Regions from separate parts of the Thalassospira sp. MIT121401 genome, predicted to be linked through region 4. Evidence: predicted binding sites of a transcription regulator. Region 4 holds the regulator's gene; each other region holds the start of a gene.
The links. Region 4 encodes PhoB, which activates phosphate uptake and scavenging genes when phosphate is short. Its sites were predicted from a motif close to TNTCATAAAACTGTCA; they were not measured.

Region 1 (5,290 bases), 1.6 Mb from region 4:
TTAAGATCAAGATGCCCGTTCGAACCGCCAACTGTCACGGCGACGTGGTTGCCCATCACCTGTGCGCAGACCATGGTCAATGCTTCGGCCTGGGTCGGGTTCACCTTGCCCGGCATGATGGATGATCCGGGCTCGTTGGCCGGCAGGATCAATTCGCCAAGACCACAGCGCGGCCCCGATCCCAGCAAACGAATATCGTTGCCGATCTTCATCAGGGATGCGGCCAGCACATTCATGACACCAGACATTTCAACACAGGCATCATGTGCAGCCAGGGCCTCGAACTTGTTTTCAGCGGTTGAAAAATCAAGTCCGGTAATCTCGGAAACCTGTTTGGCAAATTCAACGTCAAAGCCCTTGGGCGCGTTCAAACCAGTGCCAAGAGCAGTCCCGCCCTGGGCCAGTTTGCGCAGCCGTTTCAGCGCATCTTCAACCCGTTCCAGCCCCAGTTCGATTTGCGCCGCATAACCGGAAAATTCCTGTCCCAGTGTCAGCGGGACGGCGTCCTGCATATGGGTTCGGCCGATTTTGACAATATCGGCAAAGGCCGCGACCTTGTCATCAAGCGCCTGTTTCAGATGTTTCAGGGCCGGTTTCAGCGCCCGTTCAATTTCCACCACCGCGGCGATATGCATCGCAGCCGGGAAACTGTCATTGGAGGATTGCCCGCGATTGACGTGATCATTGGGATGAACCGGATCGCGCATGCCCATCGGTTTGCCAAGGATTTCACACGCACGGTTGGCGATCACCTCGTTGGTATTCATGTTGGTCTGGGTACCCGACCCGGTCTGCCAGACAACCAGCGGAAAATGATCGAGCAATTTGCCATCGGCAACTTCGAGTGCCGCGGCCTCGATCGCCTTGGCCAGTTCCGGGTCAAGATTGCCAAGGGCAGCATTGGCACGCGCTGCTGCCAGCTTCTGAATGCCGAACGCCTTGATCAGGGCATCGGGCATCCGTTCGCCACCAATGCGGAAATTCTGTTTTGAACGCTGGGTTTGCGCCCCCCAATACCGGTCTGCGGGCACCTCGATTTCGCCCATGGTGTCCTGTTCAGTACGGGTGGTCACTGTTGTAGTCACGATAGATATCCTCCGTGTCAGACGTCAAACTGACCGGGGCGGGAAACCCGGTGCAACAATCCCGTGCGCTTCAACGCGGGACGTCGCCCAGAAATATGGTTCGGAACATGCCCAAAGGCAAATGCAAATAAGATTTGTTTGCATTTATTGCCCGATCGGCCTAGCCCGCCTTTTCCATCTGTTCCTGCCAGGCCAGCAATCTGATGCCGGCCCGTTCAAGCTGGGATGCGATTTCCGGGGCCGGGGCACGGTCGGTTATGATCCCCGTCAGATCTTCGAGTGGTGCGACATTTTCAAGATAGCGCTGATCGAACTTGGTATGATCCACCATCAGCCAGGTTTCGTCTGACCGTTCCATCATGGCGCGTTTGACCGCGACAGCGCGACGGTTGACGTCGCTAAATCCCTGGCGCGATACGCCGGATGCCCCGATAAAGGCGATATTGGCATGAAAACGGCGCAGATATTCGACCGTATCCGTTCCGTAAACCGCATTTTCACGCCGGTCATACTGACCCGGGCACATCAGGACGTCATCATAATCGCAAAGATCAGCCATGCCCTGCACGACCGCATAGCAATTGGTCAAAAAGGTCCGGGGCAAGGGGCTGCGCCGTGCTGCAAGAAACGGGGCGATCTGTGGCACGGTTGATCCGGCATCGATCATCGCAACATCGCCTGAACGCACCATATCGGCGGCCAGCATGCCAATCCGTTCAAACCCGGCAACGGCCGATAACTGGCGTTCGGCCAGATCGGGTTGATGGCCCATCGGCCGGGCCGATGCCCCGCCAAACTCGCGCTTGATCAGGCCTTCATTGCTGAGCGCATCAAGATCGCGGCGAATTGTTTCGGTCGCCACGTCGAATCGCTCGGCCAATGTGGCAACTCTCACATGCGGGTGAACCTGAAGTTCATGGAGAATGCGTTGTTGGCGTTCTTTTTTTCCCAAACGCAAAGCCATATCCCCTTTGAATATTGGCGGCTTTCATGATGATACAGGCATTCTAGCAACCTCTGCTGAAATCTTTTGTTACAGTTTTATGTTGATTTCTCAACTTTTCCGAACCCATAATGTTGTTAAAAGCAACAATAAAACCAACAAAACCACATCACAAATGGCTGAAATCCAGCGTTCACAGGGAAGAAAGGTTCGGTAGCCGTGTTTTCACATCCGAAAAAAACTGACGTTTTGAAACTCACCACACTGCTTGCTGCGGTTGGTATGTTTGGCTTCGCCGCCAGCCCGGCAGCTGCGGCTGACGACTGCATCGCGCGTGGCGATCTTGATCCGATTTATTGCGACATGGATGGCGATCTGGTTGCCGATGCACCGCCCGCCGATCAGCTTGTTGATCCCGACACCCTTGTCTTTGCATATACCCCGGTCGAAGACCCGGCCGTTTATGCCGACATCTGGGAGCCGTTCCTTGAGCATCTTGAAAAAGTAACCGGCAAGGACGTTCACTTCTTTGCGGTTCAGTCGAACTCGGCCGAAGTCGAAGCCATGCGTTCCGGCCGTCTGCATGTTGCCGGCTTCTCGACCGGTCCGACCCCGTTTGCCGTCAACCTTGCCGGTGCGGTTCCGTTCGCCCTGATGGGTGGCGATGATGGTCGTTTCGGTTACACACTTCAGCTTTACACCCGCGTTGACAGCGGCATCAACACCCCGGCCGACCTGAAAGGCAAGCGTGTTGCCCACACTTCGCCGACCTCGAACTCGGGCAACCTGGCACCGCGCGCCCTTCTTCCGGGTCAGGGCATTGTTCCGGAACAGGATTACGAAGTCGTCTATTCCGGTTCCCACGATCAGTCGATCCTCGGTGTTGTCGCCGGTGACTATGACGCAGCCCCGGTTGCCTCCGAAGTTGTCGAACGTATGGCCCAGCGCGACCTTTATGATCCCAAAGAAGTCAAGATCATCTACGAAAGCAAGCCGTTCCCGACCACTTCGTTCAACTATGCCTATAACCTGAAGCCGGAACTGATCGAAAAGATCAAGGAAGCCTTCTTTACCTTCGACATGAAGGGCACCGCCCTTGGTGAAGAATTCAAGGGTGTGTCGAAGTTCCTGCCGGTCACCTATCAGGAAGACTGGGCCGTCATTCGTGAAATCCAGGCTGCCAACGGTGTCAAATACACCCCGGACAACCTGAAGTAATTCACCTCAATCAATTGACGAAAACATCACAGGGCCCGGCTTGCCGTGGCCCTGTGTCGTCTCCCATTCAAACCGGGGTAACGCAATGCTGCGTATCAAAGAACTTGTAAAACGCTATGGCGACGAAAAGGCAGTGTTGAAGAACCTGAACCTTGAAGTACCTGGCGAAAGCGTGGTTTCGATCATTGGCGCATCCGGGGCGGGTAAAAGTACCCTTCTGCGCTGTATCAACCGCCTTGTTGAGCCATCATCGGGCTCCATCGAACTCAATGGCACCGAACTGACCAAGCTTGAAGGAAAGGCGCTGCGTCTGGCGCGCCGCCGTATCGGCATGGTGTTCCAGGGCTTTAACCTTATTGACCGCCTGACGGTCATGGAAAATGTTCAATCCGGGCGCCTTGGCTATCTTCCGGCCTGGCGTGCCGTGACCCGCAAATATCCGCAAGAAGACATCGACCGTGCATTTCATCTGATGGAACGTGTCGGGATCGCCCATTATGCAGACAAACGCGCCGACGAACTTTCCGGCGGCGAACGTCAGCGTGTTGGCGTTGTCCGCGCCCTGATGCAGGAACCAGAAATCCTGCTGGCCGACGAACCGACCGCGTCGCTTGATCCGAAAACGTCGCGCCAGATCATGGAACTGCTGCGCGCCCTGGCGTCCGAGCTGCATCTGCCGGTTCTGATCAACATCCATAACGTCAACGAAGCCAAGGAATATACCCAGCGCATCGTCGGCATGCGGTTTGGCCGCATCATTTTCGACGGCGAACCGACCGATCTGAACAATGACGCGATGGATGAAATCTATGCCGGTGTTCCGGCCGAAGAACGCGGTGGTGCCGAAAGCAACACCCACCTGCGCGAGGTAGCAGCACGATGAGCAGCACCGTTCAATCAACGGGCCGCACATGGAAGAAGCCACCCTTTATTGCCAACCCTGTGTTGCGCTGGGGTCTTCTGATCGCGACTGTGGCCTATGTCTGGTGGGCTATGACCAGCCTGCCCTTTGACTGGGACCGTATCCAGGATGGTGTTCCGCGCGCCATTCGCATTTTCAAGGGTGCCTTCCCGCCAAGCTTCATCCGTGGCGAGTTGCTGTTTGACGGCTTTATGGAAAGCATCAAGATCGCCATTGTCTCGACCCTTCTGGGTCTGGCACTGAGCGTTCCGATTGCCTTTGCATCGGCATCGAACATCGCACCGAAATGGCTTTATACCATCGGGCGTGGCGTGATCATCGTTGCCCGTTCCTTCCACCCGGTCATTGTCGCCATCCTGTTTGTCAAAGCAGTCGGTTTCGGCCCGCTTGCCGGTATCCTGACCCTGACGGTCTATTCCATCGGTTTTGTCGCCAAAATGCTGGCCGAACGGATCGAGGAAATCGACTGGGGACAGGTCGAAGCCATCCGTGCTGCGGGCGGGGCGACCTTTGTCACCCTGCTTTATGCCGTCATTCCGCAAATCATGCCCCGTCAGATCGGTCTTTCGATCTATCAGCTTGATAGCAACCTGCGTGCGTCGGCGATTGTCGGCATTGTCGGTGCTGGCGGCATCGGATCGACGCTTCTGAATGCGTTTGGCCGATATGACTATGACTTTGCGCTGGCCATCACCCTTTGCATCATTGGTGTGATCCTTGTCAGCGAGGCCATCAGCGGCCGGATCAGGAGGAACCTATGGTAGCCACCACTCAACCTACCGGACCGGACGCAATCGCCCATCGCGAATGGTCACGTTACACAACCAAGGAACGCTGGCGCCGCTATGGTGTCATGGCACTGGTTGCACTGGCTGTTGTCTGGTCACTTTCGACCATCAACATCATCTGGCCGTGGCTTTGGGATGCGCCCGAACAGATGGGCGATCTGTTTGCACGTATGTTCCCGCCATCGCTGGACGGCTGGAAAGACATTGCCTGGACGCTGCTTGAAACCGTCAATATCGCAACGATTGCGACATTCTTTGCAGTGTTCCTGTCCTTGCCGATTGCCCTGATCGCCGCCCAGAACACCACGCCGAACCGCTTCACACTGTGGCTTGG
Region 2 (5,290 bases), 2.2 Mb from region 4:
CACTTAGAAGTTCGATATATTCGCCAATCGACACGCGCCCAATCGCCTGGATATCCTGACGCAGACGGCTTGCCGCCTGACGGGTCATATAGGGCGTATGCCCCAGTTCCTGCTCGATCAGATTGATGACCTGCGGACGATAGCAATCGCCCATATTGGCAATGGCTGCGACAAACTCCTCGACCATTTCAAGGCGTTCGGACGGGCTGACATCATTAAGATGACGGCGCAAACGGCGGGCAACATCCATACGGACATCGCTGTCAAAATCCGGTGCGTCTTCGTCTTCTTCGGCATAGGCCATTTCGTTCGACAAACGGGCCGCATGCTCAAGAGCAGTCTGTTCTGAAATTTCTTCGCTGGAATTCTTGCGCGGGATCGACCGCCCACGTGCGTTTCCTGCATCAGCCGAAAAAGCATCGGGTGCGACTGTACGGACAGTGTCAGCAAGATCACGCAGCTTCGCCGTGGCTTTATCGTCAAGCCCCCCGTCGCCGGTGTTTTTCTGCCGATTGAACATCCAACTCAGCATTATCGCAGCAATTCCCCTGGTCCCTTGCCTGGCGGCGGATCGGGTATCAATTAGTCAGATACCCGTCGTTTTTATGTTTTGTCAGAACAGTTTAACCAGAACTGACCGTGATAAACAACCAGACAAGACGTCTAAATTTAAATCCCCAACATCAAGGACCGATGCCATCAGACACAGCCTTGATTACCTCTAGACTATCGGCGGAAAGACTCAAAAAAACATTAACAATACAGCGCCCTAAACAAACCGCTGATATTCGCCCCCGATCATCGCCCGGAAGTTACTCTGAAGTTATCCGGTTTGGTCACCTCCCCGGTCCGCTTCGCCCCCATTTGCTGACCGTCCCGGCTTCACGGTTTTTCCAATTCCGGGCGAGCCCCCGGATACGACACGTTTGGAAATTTCGGGCATAAAAAAACGGGCGACCGTTGTGGCCGCCCGTTTTGATATCCGTTACCGGATCAAATCATATCAGATCAGTTGCTGACCCATGCGATACGCAGGATGTTGGTCGCCCCCGGAGTACCAAACGGAACACCGGCGGTAATCACCAGCGAATCACCCGGTCCGGCGAATTCTTCGCGCTGGGCAACTTCACAGGCAATGCCGACCATTTCGGCAAAGTTGGTCGCATCACGGGTAAAGACCGGATGCACGCCCCAGCACAGCGCCAGACGACGTGCGGTCTGAATCCGCGGCGTCAGGCCAAGGATCTGCACTTCCGGACGCTCACGCGCGGCACGGAATGCGGTTGAACCCGACGTGGTATAGTTGACAACTGCCTTGGACCCGATGGTTTTTGCCACCTGACGGGCCGCCGCACTGATCGCATCCGGTGCGTTATGTTCCGGATCCGGGCGGTTGGCGTCACGCATGCGGAAATACAGCTCATCCTGTTCCACACGCACCAGAATACGGTCCATGATCGAAACGGTTTCAAGCGGGTATTTACCAACCGCACTTTCTGCTGACAGCATCACGGCATCGGCACCGTCATAGATCGCGGTTGCAACGTCGGATGCTTCGGCGCGGGTCGGTGCCGGGTTGGATACCATCGAATCAAGCATCTGGGTCGCAACAATCACCGGCTTGCCGGCCTCGCGGCAGGCCTTGATGATGCGTTTCTGCAGAATCGGCACATCTTCGGGCGGGCATTCAACGCCAAGGTCACCACGGGCGACCATCACCATGTCAGACAGATCGACGATCTCGTCGAGATGCTCGATCGCCTGCGGCTTTTCGAGCTTGGAAACGATGGCGGCACGACCCTGAATGATCTTGCGGGCTTCGGCGACATCTTCCGGGCGCTGCACGAATGACAGGGCGACAAAATCAACGCCCATCTCAAGACCATATACCAGATCGGCACGGTCCTTTTCGGTCAGCGGCGACAATGGCAACATCACATCGGGAAGATTGACACCCTTGCGGTTCGACAGCGGACCACCGGTGATCACGGTACATTCGGCTGACTTGTCATCGCATTTTTCAACGCGCATGCGCAGCTTGCCATCGTCAAGCAACAGGTTCGCACCCGGCTTCAATGCGGCATAGACCTCGGGATGCGGCAAGGAGACGCGCTTATTGGTGCCCGGGGTCTTGTCCATATCAAAGGTGAAGGTATCGCCGGCTTCGAGTTCGACCTTTTCATCGGCAAAGGTGCCAACACGGATCTTCGGCCCCTGAAGGTCCATCAGAATTCCGATCGGACGGCCGAGCTTTTCTTCGACCGCGCGGATGGCTTCGAACCGGGCCAGATGTTCAGCGTGTTCCCCGTGCGAAAAGTTCAGGCGAAATACATCGACGCCCGACTTTACGATTTTCTCAAGGATTTCTGGCTTGGAACTCGCCGGCCCCAGGGTCGCGATGATTTTCGCCTTACGTTGACGGCGCATCGGCTACTACCTCTTGTTATTTGGTTTACACGTGAGCCCTGCCGCTTCGGCCTGCATCTGCGGCGAGGCGTCAAGGCGTCCTGATCTTTTTCTGGGGGTAACCCCTTAATAGTCAATCAGCCCCTATTTGAACAGGGGCTTTTCATTAAATGCCTTTACAAAAATGTGATTTTTCACTGGACAATTACAAGAAGCCCCCTCTTAAAAGGTAACCGGACACGCATCCGGGCAATGGGCAATCACCTGTCGATTGCCGCTTTTCAGTGACGCAAACAGGGCTTCTTTCGATGAGCAAATGGCACCACCGTTTTCTGGGCCTCGCCGCCCACATCGCAGACTGGTCAAAAGACCGCAGCACCCAGGTCGGTGCGGTTGTCATCGGCCCGAAAAAGGAAATCCGCGCAGTCGGCTATAACGGATTCCCGCGCGGCGTCGATGACGAAGTCGAAAGCCGCCATCAGCGTCCTGAAAAATACGCCTATACCGAACATGCCGAACGCAATGCCATTTATAATGCAAGTTATACCGGCACATCCCTTGATGGCTGTTCGCTGTATGTGACCCATTTTCCATGCTGCGACTGTGCGCGCGCCATTATCCAGGCCGGCATCGCCGAGGTTTTCGTCGATAAAACCAAACTGACCGCCGATTTTCTGGAACGCTGGGAACAGGATATGAAAATCTCGACCGAGATGTTCGAAGAATCCGGCGTTGCCGTGCAAGTCATTGATGATGATGGCACAACCGAACCGATGAAATAATCTATCAGCCCCTTTACTATTGCCCAAAGCCCCCAATATGGTGGGCGTGCAACTCGGGTACGAGCACCAATAAAAAAAAGACTATCGCGCTTTCTGTTCACAACCAGCGGCTGGTCCGGCGTCAGTATTTGTCAGATTCTCGGGGCTTCTCACGGGCGGTTTGACCTTGCTGGAAACCAGACAAAGGTATAAGGGTTTATACAACAGCAACCGAAATGATTTGCTGCTGTTGGTCCCTGAACAGCGACGCATTTCGTGATGATGCTCAGGAAACGAGGCCGGATGAACGCGAAAATCGACTTTAGTAAAATCAGTTTTCTGATCGTTGACGGGGACAAGATTTCAGCTCAAGTAGTGTACGACACGCTGGCCTATCTCGGCGCCAGTCACATTCAGCGCGTAAAGACACCGAATGACGCGTTTGATGTTCTGCGCAGTGAAAAGATTGATATCGTTGTGTGCGAATGGCGACTCCGGGGCATGGATGGCCTTGAATTCCTTGACGTCATGCGCAATTCGACCAATTCACCCAACAGGTTCATTCCTGTGATTATGCTGACTGCACATTCGGAACACCGTTACGTGACCACTGCACGTGACCTTGGCATTACGGAATTTCTTGCCAAGCCTTTCAATGCCAAGGCACTTTATAGCCGACTGGTGTCGGTCATCGCGCGGCCCAGACGTTTCATCAATACCGGAACGTATTTCGGCCCCGACCGTCGCCGCAGACAGGTCCAGTTCGACGGCCCTGACCGAAGGAGCCTTGACGAATGACCCATTATGACTGGGGAAGCGGAGCAATCGTGAAACCGGAAGAGCCTATGAAAAAGAAGAATGTTCAGATCATCCCCGCACAGACTGACCTGAAGCGGCGGGCTGTCAACTTCGTCAAGGGCTTTGACATCAATCTGTCGCCTGAACAGCTCGAAGAGCTGGAAAAAGTCGTGCAGCGCAGCTCGGAAACCTTTGTGCGTGATATCGGCAAGGATCTGATGGATTGCCGCCGCATGATCATTCAGGCGCTTGGCGACAAAACCAAACGCCAGGATGCGGTTGCGACCAGCTCCGACCTTGCCTATTCGGTCAAGGCGCTTGGCGGTACCTTCCAGTATCCGCTGATGACGCAGATCGCAAAATCGATGGAAAACTTCGTGGCGGACCGCACCACCGCCAATGAAAAACAGTTGCTGGTCATCCAGCTGCATATTGACTCACTCTATGTCATTCTTGCGGGCCGCGTGACCGGCTTTGGCTCGACCGTTGAACAGGCAACTGTTGCGGCCCTGACCAAACTTGCCGAACGCTACGAACAGCCCCGCGAATAGGCTTCTGGAAACGCAATCAACATGTTTGCGTTTCCGCCTTTCTGATCCCGATCCGAATATCCCTTCCTGATCCCGTCCGTTGCACCGCATATCGCGGCACCATGACGTCTGCCTGCATGCTGGAATGCCCGATGCAACGGAACCCTGACGCTTCTCAATCACGGCGGGTTTCTACCCACAGAAGAAACGACAAAGAAATTTGAAATTCCGGTCAAAAACCGCTTGCGCCCCCATGGGGTGACTGCTAAAAACCGCGCCACACACCATGCGGGTGTAGCTCAGTTGGTTAGAGCGCCGGCCTGTCACGCCGGAGGCCGCGGGTTCAAGTCCCGTCACTCGCGCCATTCCCTCCCAATGGGAATGACATTCAAAAAAGCACCACGGTTCATCCGCTGGTGCTTTTTTGTTTTTATCCCCGGTACAAACGCACTGCTCCCACCTCCCCTTACCATCTGGCGGTCAGACCAGTGGCAATTTCCCGCCGCCATCACGATCATCAATCTTGATTTTTCCGGCCCCGGGTTTGTTTTGGCCAACTTTTCGGGCTTGGTCCTGGCACCATGCCTTGATCGGGTCTGGGCCCTGTCCGGGTTAACCTCCCCGGTCATATGGACGGGCATCTGACGGGGCTGATAAAACCGCGCACAACCTTTTGATATCTGGCATTTTTTCCCGATCGGGATCGCCGGCCTTATACGACTGTCCTTTTTTTGCAAAAAAGCCCTTGCCAGACTGAACCGCCCCTTATATAAACCGCGCCACACACCATGCGGG
Region 3 (5,290 bases), 1.0 Mb from region 4:
GCTGATACCAACTTCAGCCAGGGATGGACGTCATTCTATTGGGCATGGTGGATTTCCTGGTCACCGTTTGTTGGCATGTTCATCGCGCGTGTTTCGCGCGGGCGTACAGTGCGTGAATTCATCACCTGTGTTCTGATCATTCCGTCGCTTGTATGTGTCTTCTGGATGACCGCATTTGGCGGTACTGCCGTTCACATGGTCAGCGAAGGTGTAACTGCCATTGCCGAAGCCGGTCTTCCGATCAAGCTGTTCACAATGCTTGAACAATTGCCGATGCATGCGATCACGTCATTCTTGGGCATTATTCTGGTGATTGTTTTCTTTGTGACTTCATCGGATTCAGGATCGCTTGTGATCGATACGATCACTGCTGGCGGCAAGGTTGATGCACCGGTTCCCCAGCGTGTTTTCTGGTGCACTTTCGAAGGTCTGGTTGCGATCGCATTGCTGTTGGGTGGCGGGCTTGGCTCGTTGCAGGCGATGGCCGTATCAACCGGCTTCCCGTTTGCGATTGTGCTGTTATTGGCCTGCTTCTCGATCATTCAGGGGCTGCGTACCGAACCGGCAGCAGTCGGTCCGAAATCCGAAGCAACCAAAACCGACGACTGATTTCCGGTTTGAAAGCGATCGAAAACATCGCCGGAAACAACAAAAGGGCGCCGTTTGGCGCCCTTTTTATTTGCGTTCATCAAGCCGTTTATTGGCTTACGGGGCCTTGGTTGTAAACGTCATGATGGTTTTGCCATCCCGGTCAATCAGAACCAGTTGGTCATTGCCAAGTTTCCAGTGCGTGACCTGTGTTGTCGCATTGTTAAAAGCTGCCTCGATCGCCATCGCGCCATTAAGACACATCTTGCGGGTCGCGCCGAGTGGCGAAAATGTCAGTTGATTGCCATCCTGATCATAGGTGCCAAAATAACTGTTGCAGCCCGAAGACCCGTTAACCTTTCCATCCTCTGAAAAGACAGCACTGGGTTGCATTGGCGATGTCGGTGTAAATGTAAATGTCTGTCCGCCATCGGACAGCATGGTTAGGTGCCAGTCCTTGCCCGTGACATTTTTCCAGGCACCCCCGGTATTCATCTGTCCGGTCGTATTGCATGCAGACAAAAGCAGCGCGCCTGTCATCGCGACGGCGGAAAACATGATCGGTTTTGTGGTGCGCATGTCACTATCCCTGTGTTGGGTGAGGCTGATGATGAAACGTATCGAAAGTTTAAGGCAGGATTTTAGCACAACTTCAGATGTTTGCGCCGACAGGCCATATGATGTGCAGTGCAAGAAAACGGTAAAACACCTTTGCCTGTTGACCGGGCATCGGCTTATTGTAACAGCAATCCCGCCCATGGCGTTTTCCGCTGTTACCCAAGGTCAGATCCATCATGAAAATTTCCCTGTCAGATGCTCATACGCTTGTTTGCGATGCTTTGATGCGTTGCAATGTCAGCCGGAACAATGCAGCATCCGTTGCGACCGCGCTGGTTGCCGCAGAAGCATCCGGACAGGGTGGTCACGGTTTCCGGCGCGTTCCGGCCTATTCCGCACAGGCCCGCGCAGGAAAAGTCGATGGCAATGCTACGCCGCAAATGGAAAAGCCGGCACCGGGTGTCTTGCGGATTGATGCGCAATACGGGTTTGCTTATCCTGCGCTGGATTTGATGATGGATCATTTGCCTGACATGGTCCGCCAGCAGGGGATTGCTGTTGCATCAATTTTTAAATCCCATCATGCCGGTGTTATGGGATTGACGGTCGAACGCCTTGCAGAACAGGGCCTGGCGGCGATGATGTTTGCCAATGCCCCGGCGGCAATGGCGGCGTGGGGCGGTCGGCGCCCAATGTTCGGGACCAACCCGATTGCTTTTGGGGTTCCGGTCGGAAGTGCAGGCGATCCTGTGATCATTGACCTTGCTCTGTCGAAAGTCGCACGCGGAAAAATCATGGCGGCAAAGCAAAAGGGTGTCGAAATTCCCGATGATTGGGCATTTGACACGGACGGGAACCCGACAACCGATCCCGTCAAGGCACTGGATGGAACCATGGTCCCTGCTGGCGGCGTCAAGGGTGCAGCATTGGCAATGATGGTCGAACTTCTCGCGGCCGGTCTCACCGGGGCGCAATTCGGTCATCAGTCATCATCCCTGTTTGATGACAAGGGCAAGCCGCCTGCTTTGGGCCAAATGATCATTGCAATTGATCCGGCGTCGACGGGCGGGGCCGGTGTCATGGATCATCTTGCTGCGATTGCTAATGAAATTGCCGCCGAAGACGGTGTGCGTCTTCCGGGACGGCGCGGTAAATCAGCGCGCGCCATTGCTGAAATTGACGGCCTTGAAATCGAAGATGATGTGATTTCCGCAATCGAAGAAATCACGTAAAATAAATAACGATATATTTTGAATGAAAATCTGCGCAGGTCATGGTGCATGTGCAGGTTTTTTGTTTTGAGATATTCTGATTTATTTTTCTATTTTTACAAGATCATTTTAAATATGATTTATCTGCATCGATGTACTTTTGAAATTACTGAAAATATATTTGATGTATAGACGAGTTTGATTGTTGTTGGCGTAAACAGAGCGCCGTAATCATCGAACTGTAACATCAGTGTCACCGTAGAGTCGCCGTTCATGCGTAGCTTCGTCATCCAGCGAAACACATGCAGGCGATTTCTTGATGCTGGTTGTAGATATTTCTGGGCTGAACAAAAGCTTTACCCGTGACAAACGCGCACTGAAAAATGTGAAGTTACAGGTGCGGGAAGGCGAAATGGTTGCGCTTATCGGTGCTTCCGGTTCGGGAAAATCAACATTGATCCGCCATGTTGCCGGATTGCTGCGCGGTGATCGCGACGGTGGCAAGATCGTCGTGTTTGGCGAAACAATTCAGGAAAATGGCAAGATTTCGCGCGGCGCCCGCAAGGTGCGCGCAGAAATCGGTGTGGTTTTCCAGCAATTCAATCTGGTCAGCCGCCTGTCGGTTTTGACCAATGTGCTGATGGGGCTTTTGGGGCGCGTCCCGGCCTGGCGCGGATCACTTGGCCTGTTTACCAAATCCGAAAAAATGCGTGCCATGGCCGCATTGCATCGTGTCGGTATTGATGCGCATGCGACCAAAAAGGCCCGCAATCTTTCCGGCGGGCAGCAACAGCGCGCAGCAATTGCCCGGACCATCACCCAGGGTGCGCGTCTTATTCTTGCCGATGAGCCGATCGCGTCGCTTGATCCGGCATCCTCGCGCAAGGTGATGAATACCCTTGATCGTGTGAACCGTGAAGACAACGTGACCGTGATCGTGTCCCTTCATCAGGTTGACTACGCAAAAGACTATTGCAAACGCACCATCGCCATGCGCGATGGTGCTGTCGTATTTGACGGGCCCTCCACCCAGTTGACGCCGGAATTCCTGCGCGAATTGTACGGCGAATATTCTTCCGAGCTTTTTGCAGATGGTTCCGGGGATGAAACACGTCCCGCGATTGAGCCGGTTGCGAAAAAGGATCTGGCCATCGCGACAAGCTAGCCGGGTCACGTTTTGACTGCCTTACCTCATCGACACACGTCCAATTCATATTTGACAGGGGACTTCTTATGATCGCCAAGACAATTGCATCTGCAGCACTGGCTGCAACCTTGCTGGCATCGGGCATTGCTGCTGCTGATGTTGAGTACAAGCCGCTCGAACAGGATCCGGAAAAGCTGGTTTTCGGCTTCATCTCGACTGAGTCGAGCTCGAACCTCAAAGCCCAGTGGCAGCCGATGATCGACGACATGGAAAAAGCGCTCGGCAAGGAAATCGAGGCATTCTTTGCCCCGGACTATGCCGGCATCATCGAAGGCATGCGTTTTGGCAAGGTTCATGTTGGCTGGTTTGGCAACAAGTCGGCGATGGAAGCCGTTGACCGTGCTGGTGGTGAAGTTTTCGTTCAGACGTCCAAATCCGATGGTTCGAACGGATATTATTCCCACATCATCACCCAGGCAGATAACGACAAGCTCAATACCCTTGCCGACATGCTGAAATGTGATGGCTCGCTCAATTTCGGTATCGGTGATCCGAACTCGACCTCGGGCTTCCTGGTTCCGACCTATTACGTTTTTGCGCAGAACGGTGTTGATCCGAAGGATTGCTTCAAGACCGTTCGCAATGCGAACCACGAAACCAACCTGATGGCGACCGCCAACAAGCAGGTTGATGTTGCTGCCAACAATTCCGAGCAGCTCGCACGTACCGAAATGAACAAGCCGGAAATCACCGAAAAGGTCAAAGTGATCTGGACCTCGCCGCTGATCCCGTCTGACCCGATGGTTTACCGCAAGGACCTGTCGCGCGAACTGAAATCCGAAATCAAGGCCTTCTTCCTTGGATATGGCCGTATGGGCGATGTTGAAGGTGCCAACAAGGTTCTGGCAGGTATCCAGGACGGTATGGGTAAATTCATGGAAAGCTCGAACGCGCAGCTTTACCCGATCCGTCAGCTTGAACTTTATAAGAACAAGCTGAAAATCCAGAACACCGAAGAACTGTCAGCAGACGAAAAAGCAGCACGCGTTGCTGAAATCGACAAGAAACTGGCTGAACTCGAAATCCTCGTTTCCTACGAGTAATCGATCTTCCGACAGGGAGCGCACGGACCGTGTGCTCCCTGTTTGCATTTACCATCCGGGATTAACATGATGAATAGCAGCATTTCTTCCGCGTCATCTGTCGCAACGGAGCTTCCGCCAAGGGACCGGAAACGCTCGGCATCAAGCTTTTTGCTTTGGGCGGTCATTCTTGGTCTTCTGGCCATGTCGTGGGAAGGTGCGGATATGCGCCCGATGGCCCTGTTTGAAAACAGCGGCAATATGGTCGATTTCGCAGAAGGTTTCTTTCCGCCGGACTTCCTGATGTGGAAGACCTATGTCGAAGAAATGTGGATCACCATCCAGATCGCGATCTGGGGAACGGCGCTTTCAATCGTGTGTTCGATCCCGTTTGGCATTCTGTCCTCTGAAAATATCGTGCCGGTCTGGGTTTATCAGCCGGTTCGCCGTTTGATGGATTCCTTCCGTGCCATTAACGAAATGGTCTTTGCCATGCTGTTCGTTGTGGCGGTGGGGCTTGGTCCGTTTGCCGGTGTTCTTGCACTTTGGATCCACACCACAGGTGTTCTTGCCAAACTGTTTTCCGAGGCCGTCGAGGCGATTGATCCCGAACCGGTCGAAGGCATCCGCGCAACCGGGGCCAATGCACTTCAGGAAGTTATTTTTGGCGTAATCCCGCAAGTCCTGCCGCTTTGGATTTCCTA
Region 4 (5,290 bases):
TCAGTGCGACAATCCCGATCAGGGTCGCCACAAGCGGCTTGGCCCAGCCTTTGGGCACCTCGCCGACTTCATCAACTTCTTCTTCATGCAGATGGCTGGCTTCGCTGGGCATGTTTTTGTCATGCTTGTAGGTGAAATACCAGATAGCCGCCAACACACACAGCATCAAGGCCCCGGCCCACCGGTCAATCGCCCCGAACATGCAAAGTGCGATGAACAAAACGGTGCCCAGCAGCATGGTCCCGCCATCGCGAACAACCGTGATGCGTCCTGCCGCAACCGGTTTAAGCACCGCAACCGCACCGAGGATCAGCAGGATATTGGCAATATTGGATCCGACCACATTGCCCATCGCAATATCGGCCGTTCCTTTGAGCGATGCGTTCAATGACACGACAAATTCCGGCGCCGATGTCCCGGCCGCAACGATCGTCAAACCGACAATGACTTTTGACACCCCAAGCAAAAGAGCCAATCCAACGGCACCACGCACGATAAATTCGCCACCAGCCGTCAACAGGACAAGACCGGCGATAATCTGAAGATAGGGGATAAGCTGTTCCAAGACGCGTTTGCTCTTATTGGGTGTCAATTATATGGACCTGATCAGGCCCGCGGAACATGGCATCTGGCACCGGGATTGGCAAGTCATCAGGGCATGACAATTTTCACAGCACACAATTGAATTCCCCGCCCGGCGCATTAGGTCAAACCAACAAGACAAGCCTTGAAACAGATCAAACCGGTACGGGTTAATTGCGTTGGCATCGTCAAATTTCCACAGGACGATACCGTTCAATTCCGCTATCCTGATCATCTCGTTGTTTTCAAATATTTATCTGCTTTGCCGGATCGATTCTGACCATGCATCACAGCGTTCTGTTCGAGCTGTTCCTGATCCTTGCTGCGGCTGTGGTTGCAGTACCCATCGCGCATCGTTTGCGCGCCAATTCGATTATCGGTTTTCTGATCGGCGGATTTTGCATCGGGCCATTCGGGTTTGGACTGATTACCGAACGCGAAGACATTTCCACAGTTGCCGAACTGGGGGTTGTCTTTCTGCTGTTCATGATCGGGCTTGAACTGTCGCGCGAACGATTGCGCGTCATTGGCGGGCGGTTTGCCGCACTCGGCCTGTTGCAGATCCTGGTTTCAATGGCTGCGATCATGGGCGTTCTGGCGCTACTTGATCTGCCATTGGCAGCATCCCTTGTTATTGCCGGTGCGCTTGCCCTGTCATCAACCGCGATCATCCTGAAACAGTTGTCCGATGACCGACAGCTCAATACCCGTTTCGGGCGGGCCGCCCTTGCAATCCTTCTGGTCCAGGACGTGGCGGTTGGTCCGTTCCTGATCATGGTTCAGGCGGCGGGCAATGCCGGCACCGAAACCAGCCCGTGGATCAGTATTCTTCTTGGCTTCGGTTCTGTCGCCCTGCTTCTGGTCGCAGGACGATATCTTTTGCCGCATCTGTTTCGGTATATCGCGTCGCTTAAAAACCCGGAACTGTTTGCGATTGGCACCCTGTTCGTTGTTCTTGCCGCCAGCACCCTGACCGAGGTTTCCGGACTTTCGATGGCACTTGGCGCGTTCATTGCCGGTGTAATGCTGGCCGAAACCGAATTCCGTCATCAGATCGAAGCCGATATCGCGCCATTCCGTGGCGTTTTCCTGTCGCTGTTCTTTATGTCGGTCGGGATGTCGGTCAATGCCAATGTTGTCTATGAACAGTTTGGCAGTGTGCTGCTGTGGCTGATTGCATTGCTTGTCATCAAGACGGCCGTTCTGTTTGTCTTGTCCTTGGCGATCCGGTTCGAACGGGGTTCGGCCCTTCGTGTTGCGATGAGCCTGGCAGCAGGCGGTGAATTTGCATTCGTCATGTTTGCACTGGCGGCCCAGAATGGTGCAATTCCGCGCGATCTTGCTGCGATGCTGATCCCGGTGGTTGCCTTGTCGATGGCATTAACACCGACCCTAATCAATCTTGGCCACCGGATCGAGGAAAAGCTGCATCCCAAGGAAGACGACCAGCTTGGCCCGATCTCGGATGAAACCGAAGGCATCCACCAGCATGTTCTGGTCATCGGCAGCGGGCGTGTTGGCCGGGTTCTGGCGCGTCTTTTGAAAACCCGCGATATTCCGTTCATTGTTCTCGACAGTGATGCCCAACAGGTTTCGCGCGGCCGTGCAGAGGGACTTCCCGTATTCTTTGCCGATGGATCGCGCCCGGAAACATTCCGCGCCGCCCACACCGATGAAGCGCGCATTGCGGTTGTTGCCATGGGTAACCCGCATGCAACCGAAAAGACCGTTGCGCTTCTACGTCAGCATTATCCGCATCTCAAGATCTTTGCCCGCGCCCAGGACATCACCCATATTGGCCCGCTATCGCGCAGCGGGGCCGATGCGGCAATTCCCGAAGTACTGGAAACCGGCCTTCGGCTTTCGGATCATGTGCTGTCGGCCTGTGACGTGCCACAAGAAGACATTGATGCCGAAATCGCCAAGTTCCGGCGCGCCGACATGCTGTTGATGAACGAACTGGCGCCAAGGACCCAGCGTAAAAAAGCCCCGGAACCGGCACAAACAGCACCGGCATCAGACGTCGCACCAGCGACAACACCATCTGCGGCATCTGCGTCCCCGGCGACCGCGAAAACAACAAAGGCATCCGGCACGGCTGCGCAAACCGCAAAACCCAAACCGACGGCAAAGAAACCTGCGTCGCGTGCCACGCCAAAGAAAACAACCGCGCGCAAGGTTGCGACAAAACCCGCCGCAACCAAAACAACGTCGGGCAAAACAACGTCGGGCAAAACCACACCGGCCAAAAAAGCAGCGCCCCGCAAACCGGCGACAAAGACAGCGTCATCAGACAAACTGGCTACATCCCGGTCAGGCCGCACCACACGCGGCAAAACTAAAGACAGCTAAATGCAAAACCCCCGCTGCCTGTGGCAACGGGGGTTTTGTTTGATCTGATTGTCAGGATTTTTCCGACGAGCCATCCAACCAGCCAGCCAGCAGCCCGGCCTTGTGGCCGGATCAATCAGGCCGCAGTTTCCGAGTCCAGCGCATAGCCGGCCGCCCGAACCGTCCGGATGATGTCGCGGGTACCTTTGACATCATTCAGGGCCTTGCGCAGGCGGCGGATATGCACATCAACTGTACGGGTTTCGACATAAATGTTCGGTCCCCAAACAGCATTCAAAAGCTGCTCGCGGGAGAAAACACGCCCCGGATGTTCAAGGAAGTAGCGCAGAAGACGAAATTCGGTCGGACCAAGGTGGATGGCCTTGCCATTGCGGCTGACGCGATGGGCGGCAAGATCCATTTCGATATCGGAATAGACCAACTGCCCTTGTGGTTGCGCCGGACCGGATCGGCGCAGAAGTGCGCGAATACGTGCCAGCAATTCGCCAATCGCGAACGGTTTGGTGACATAGTCATCAGCACCGGTATCAAGCCCGCGAATGCGATCCCCTTCTTCGCCGCGCGCAGTCACCATGATGACCGGCAAATCCCGGCTTTCGGGCTTGCGGCGGATCTGACGGCAAACCTCAATCCCCGACATGACCGGCAACATCCAGTCCAGAAGGACAAGATCAACATGCGTTTCAGCAAGAATTTTCAACGCTTCGTCACCGTCACCGGCTTCGACAACCTGCATCCCCTCACGTTCGAGGTTGTAGCGCAACATGGTTACGATTGCAGCTTCGTCCTCGACGATAAGAACCGTTGGGTCCATCTTCCTATGCTCCAGTGTCACTCATTCGGTTCGACAACAGCAAAGTTCGCTGCATCATTTTTTGGCCGGTCGATTGCCGGCAGGTCTTCGCCCTTGATCCGGTAATAGATCGTTTCGGCGATGTTGGTGGCATGATCGCCAATACGTTCGATGTTCTTGGCGATGAACAGCATGTGGGTCGATGCCGTAATGTTGCGCGGATCTTCCATCATGTAGGTCAGCAATTCGCGGAACAGCGAATTGTACATGTCATCGACTTCCTGATCGCGCGCCCAGACGCGTTCCGCCTTTTCGGCGTCACCTTCGATATAGGCGTCGAGAACATCCTTGATGATTTCCTGGGCCAGCTTGCCCATGTTCGGGATCACCTGAACCGGACGGATCGGCGGGATCTGGTTCAGGACCTGGGCACGTTTGGCAATGTTCTTGGCCAAATCACCAATACGCTCAAGATCATTGGACAGCTTAAGCGCCGTCACGACCTGACGCAGGTCATCAGCCATCGGCTGGCGCAGGGCCAGAAGACGGACCGCAAAGTCCTGCACTTCCTGTTCAAGAACATCGATACGATGGTCTGAAAGAATGACTTTTTCAGCCAGTTCCGAGTCACGCTTTACAATAGAGCGGATCGCAGAGATCAGCTGACTTTCTGCAAGCCCGCCCATCTGCGAGATGATGTTGTTCAGACGGGTCAGTTCCTCGTCGAACGAACTCACGATATGTGTTTTGTCGTCAGCCATTTATGCGTTCTCCTCGTATCGCTTAACCAAAGCGACCGGTAATGTAACCCTTGGTGCGGTCGTCTTTCGGGTTGGTGAAGATCTGATCGGTTTCACCAACTTCTACCAGCTTGCCAAGGTGGAAAAATGCGGTCCGCTGCGATACACGCGCAGCCTGCTGCATGGAGTGCGTCACGATCACGATCGTGTAGTTCGAACGCAGTTCGTCAATCAGCTCTTCGACCTTTGCCGTTGCGATCGGATCAAGTGCCGAGCACGGCTCGTCCATCAAAATGACTTCCGGACTGACCGCGACCGCACGTGCGATGCAAAGACGCTGCTGCTGACCACCCGAAAGACCGGTAGCGGGCGATTGCAGGCGATCTTTTACTTCCTTGAGAAGACCGGCACGCTCAAGCGAGGTCATGACAATTTCATCAAGTTCGTCACGCGAATTGACCAGCCCATGAATACGCGGGCCATAGGCCACGTTGTCATAGATCGATTTCGGGAACGGGTTCGGTTTCTGGAACACCATCCCGATACGCGCGCGCAACTGAACAACGTCGATCCGCTTGTCATAGATATCGCGGCCATCAAGGGTCACCTTGCCATTGATGGTCACACCATCAATCGTGTCATTCATGCGGTTCATGCACCGCAGGAAGGTCGACTTGCCACAACCCGACGGGCCGATCAAAGCGGTAACCTGACGTTCGACGATATCCAGATTGACATCGAACAGCGCCTGGTTGTCGCTATAGAAAAGATTAAGGTCACGTGCCGTCATTTTCGGGCTTGCGACCGACGGCTCTGCCGTCAT

Region 1: phnD (phosphate/phosphite/phosphonate ABC transporter substrate-binding protein) is a predicted target of PhoB. The motif match lies at 2,119-2,134, and genes of this name have one in related genera.
Region 2: SIB88_RS14530 (deoxycytidylate deaminase) is a predicted target of PhoB. The motif match lies at 2,581-2,596, and genes of this name have one in related genera.
Region 3: phnC (phosphonate ABC transporter ATP-binding protein) is a predicted target of PhoB. The motif match lies at 2,587-2,602, and genes of this name have one in related genera.

What each region holds. Positions count from the first base shown of each region.
Region 1 is NZ_CP138926.1:3,945,075-3,950,364, forward strand. It holds gene fumC (class II fumarate hydratase) at 1-1,085, opposite strand, end outside; gene SIB88_RS18230 (DeoR/GlpR family DNA-binding transcription regulator) at 1,246-2,049, opposite strand; gene phnD (phosphate/phosphite/phosphonate ABC transporter substrate-binding protein) at 2,278-3,246, shown strand; gene phnC (phosphonate ABC transporter ATP-binding protein) at 3,332-4,129, shown strand; gene phnE (phosphonate ABC transporter, permease protein PhnE) at 4,126-4,932, shown strand; gene phnE (phosphonate ABC transporter, permease protein PhnE) at 4,926-5,290, shown strand, end outside.
Region 2 is NZ_CP138926.1:3,145,459-3,150,748, forward strand. It holds gene SIB88_RS14520 (hypothetical protein) at 1-532, opposite strand, end outside; gene pyk (pyruvate kinase) at 1,009-2,427, opposite strand; gene SIB88_RS14530 (deoxycytidylate deaminase) at 2,715-3,188, shown strand; gene SIB88_RS14535 (response regulator) at 3,471-3,965, shown strand; gene SIB88_RS14540 (transcriptional regulator) at 4,013-4,516, shown strand; tRNA gene SIB88_RS14545 (tRNA-Asp) at 4,784-4,860, shown strand; tRNA gene SIB88_RS14550 (tRNA-Asp) at 5,286-5,290, shown strand, end outside.
Region 3 is NZ_CP138926.1:4,521,449-4,526,738, reverse strand. It holds gene SIB88_RS20745 (BCCT family transporter) at 1-609, shown strand, start outside; gene SIB88_RS20740 (META domain-containing protein) at 706-1,167, opposite strand; gene SIB88_RS20735 (Ldh family oxidoreductase) at 1,383-2,378, shown strand; gene phnC (phosphonate ABC transporter ATP-binding protein) at 2,677-3,522, shown strand; gene phnD (phosphonate ABC transporter substrate-binding protein) at 3,591-4,607, shown strand; gene phnE (phosphonate ABC transporter, permease protein PhnE) at 4,674-5,290, shown strand, end outside.
Region 4 is NZ_CP138926.1:940,933-946,222, reverse strand. It holds gene SIB88_RS04200 (calcium/sodium antiporter) at 1-565, opposite strand, end outside; gene SIB88_RS04195 (cation:proton antiporter) at 865-2,934, shown strand; gene phoB (phosphate regulon transcriptional regulator PhoB) at 3,050-3,748, opposite strand; gene phoU (phosphate signaling complex protein PhoU) at 3,766-4,488, opposite strand; gene pstB (phosphate ABC transporter ATP-binding protein PstB) at 4,511-5,290, opposite strand, start outside.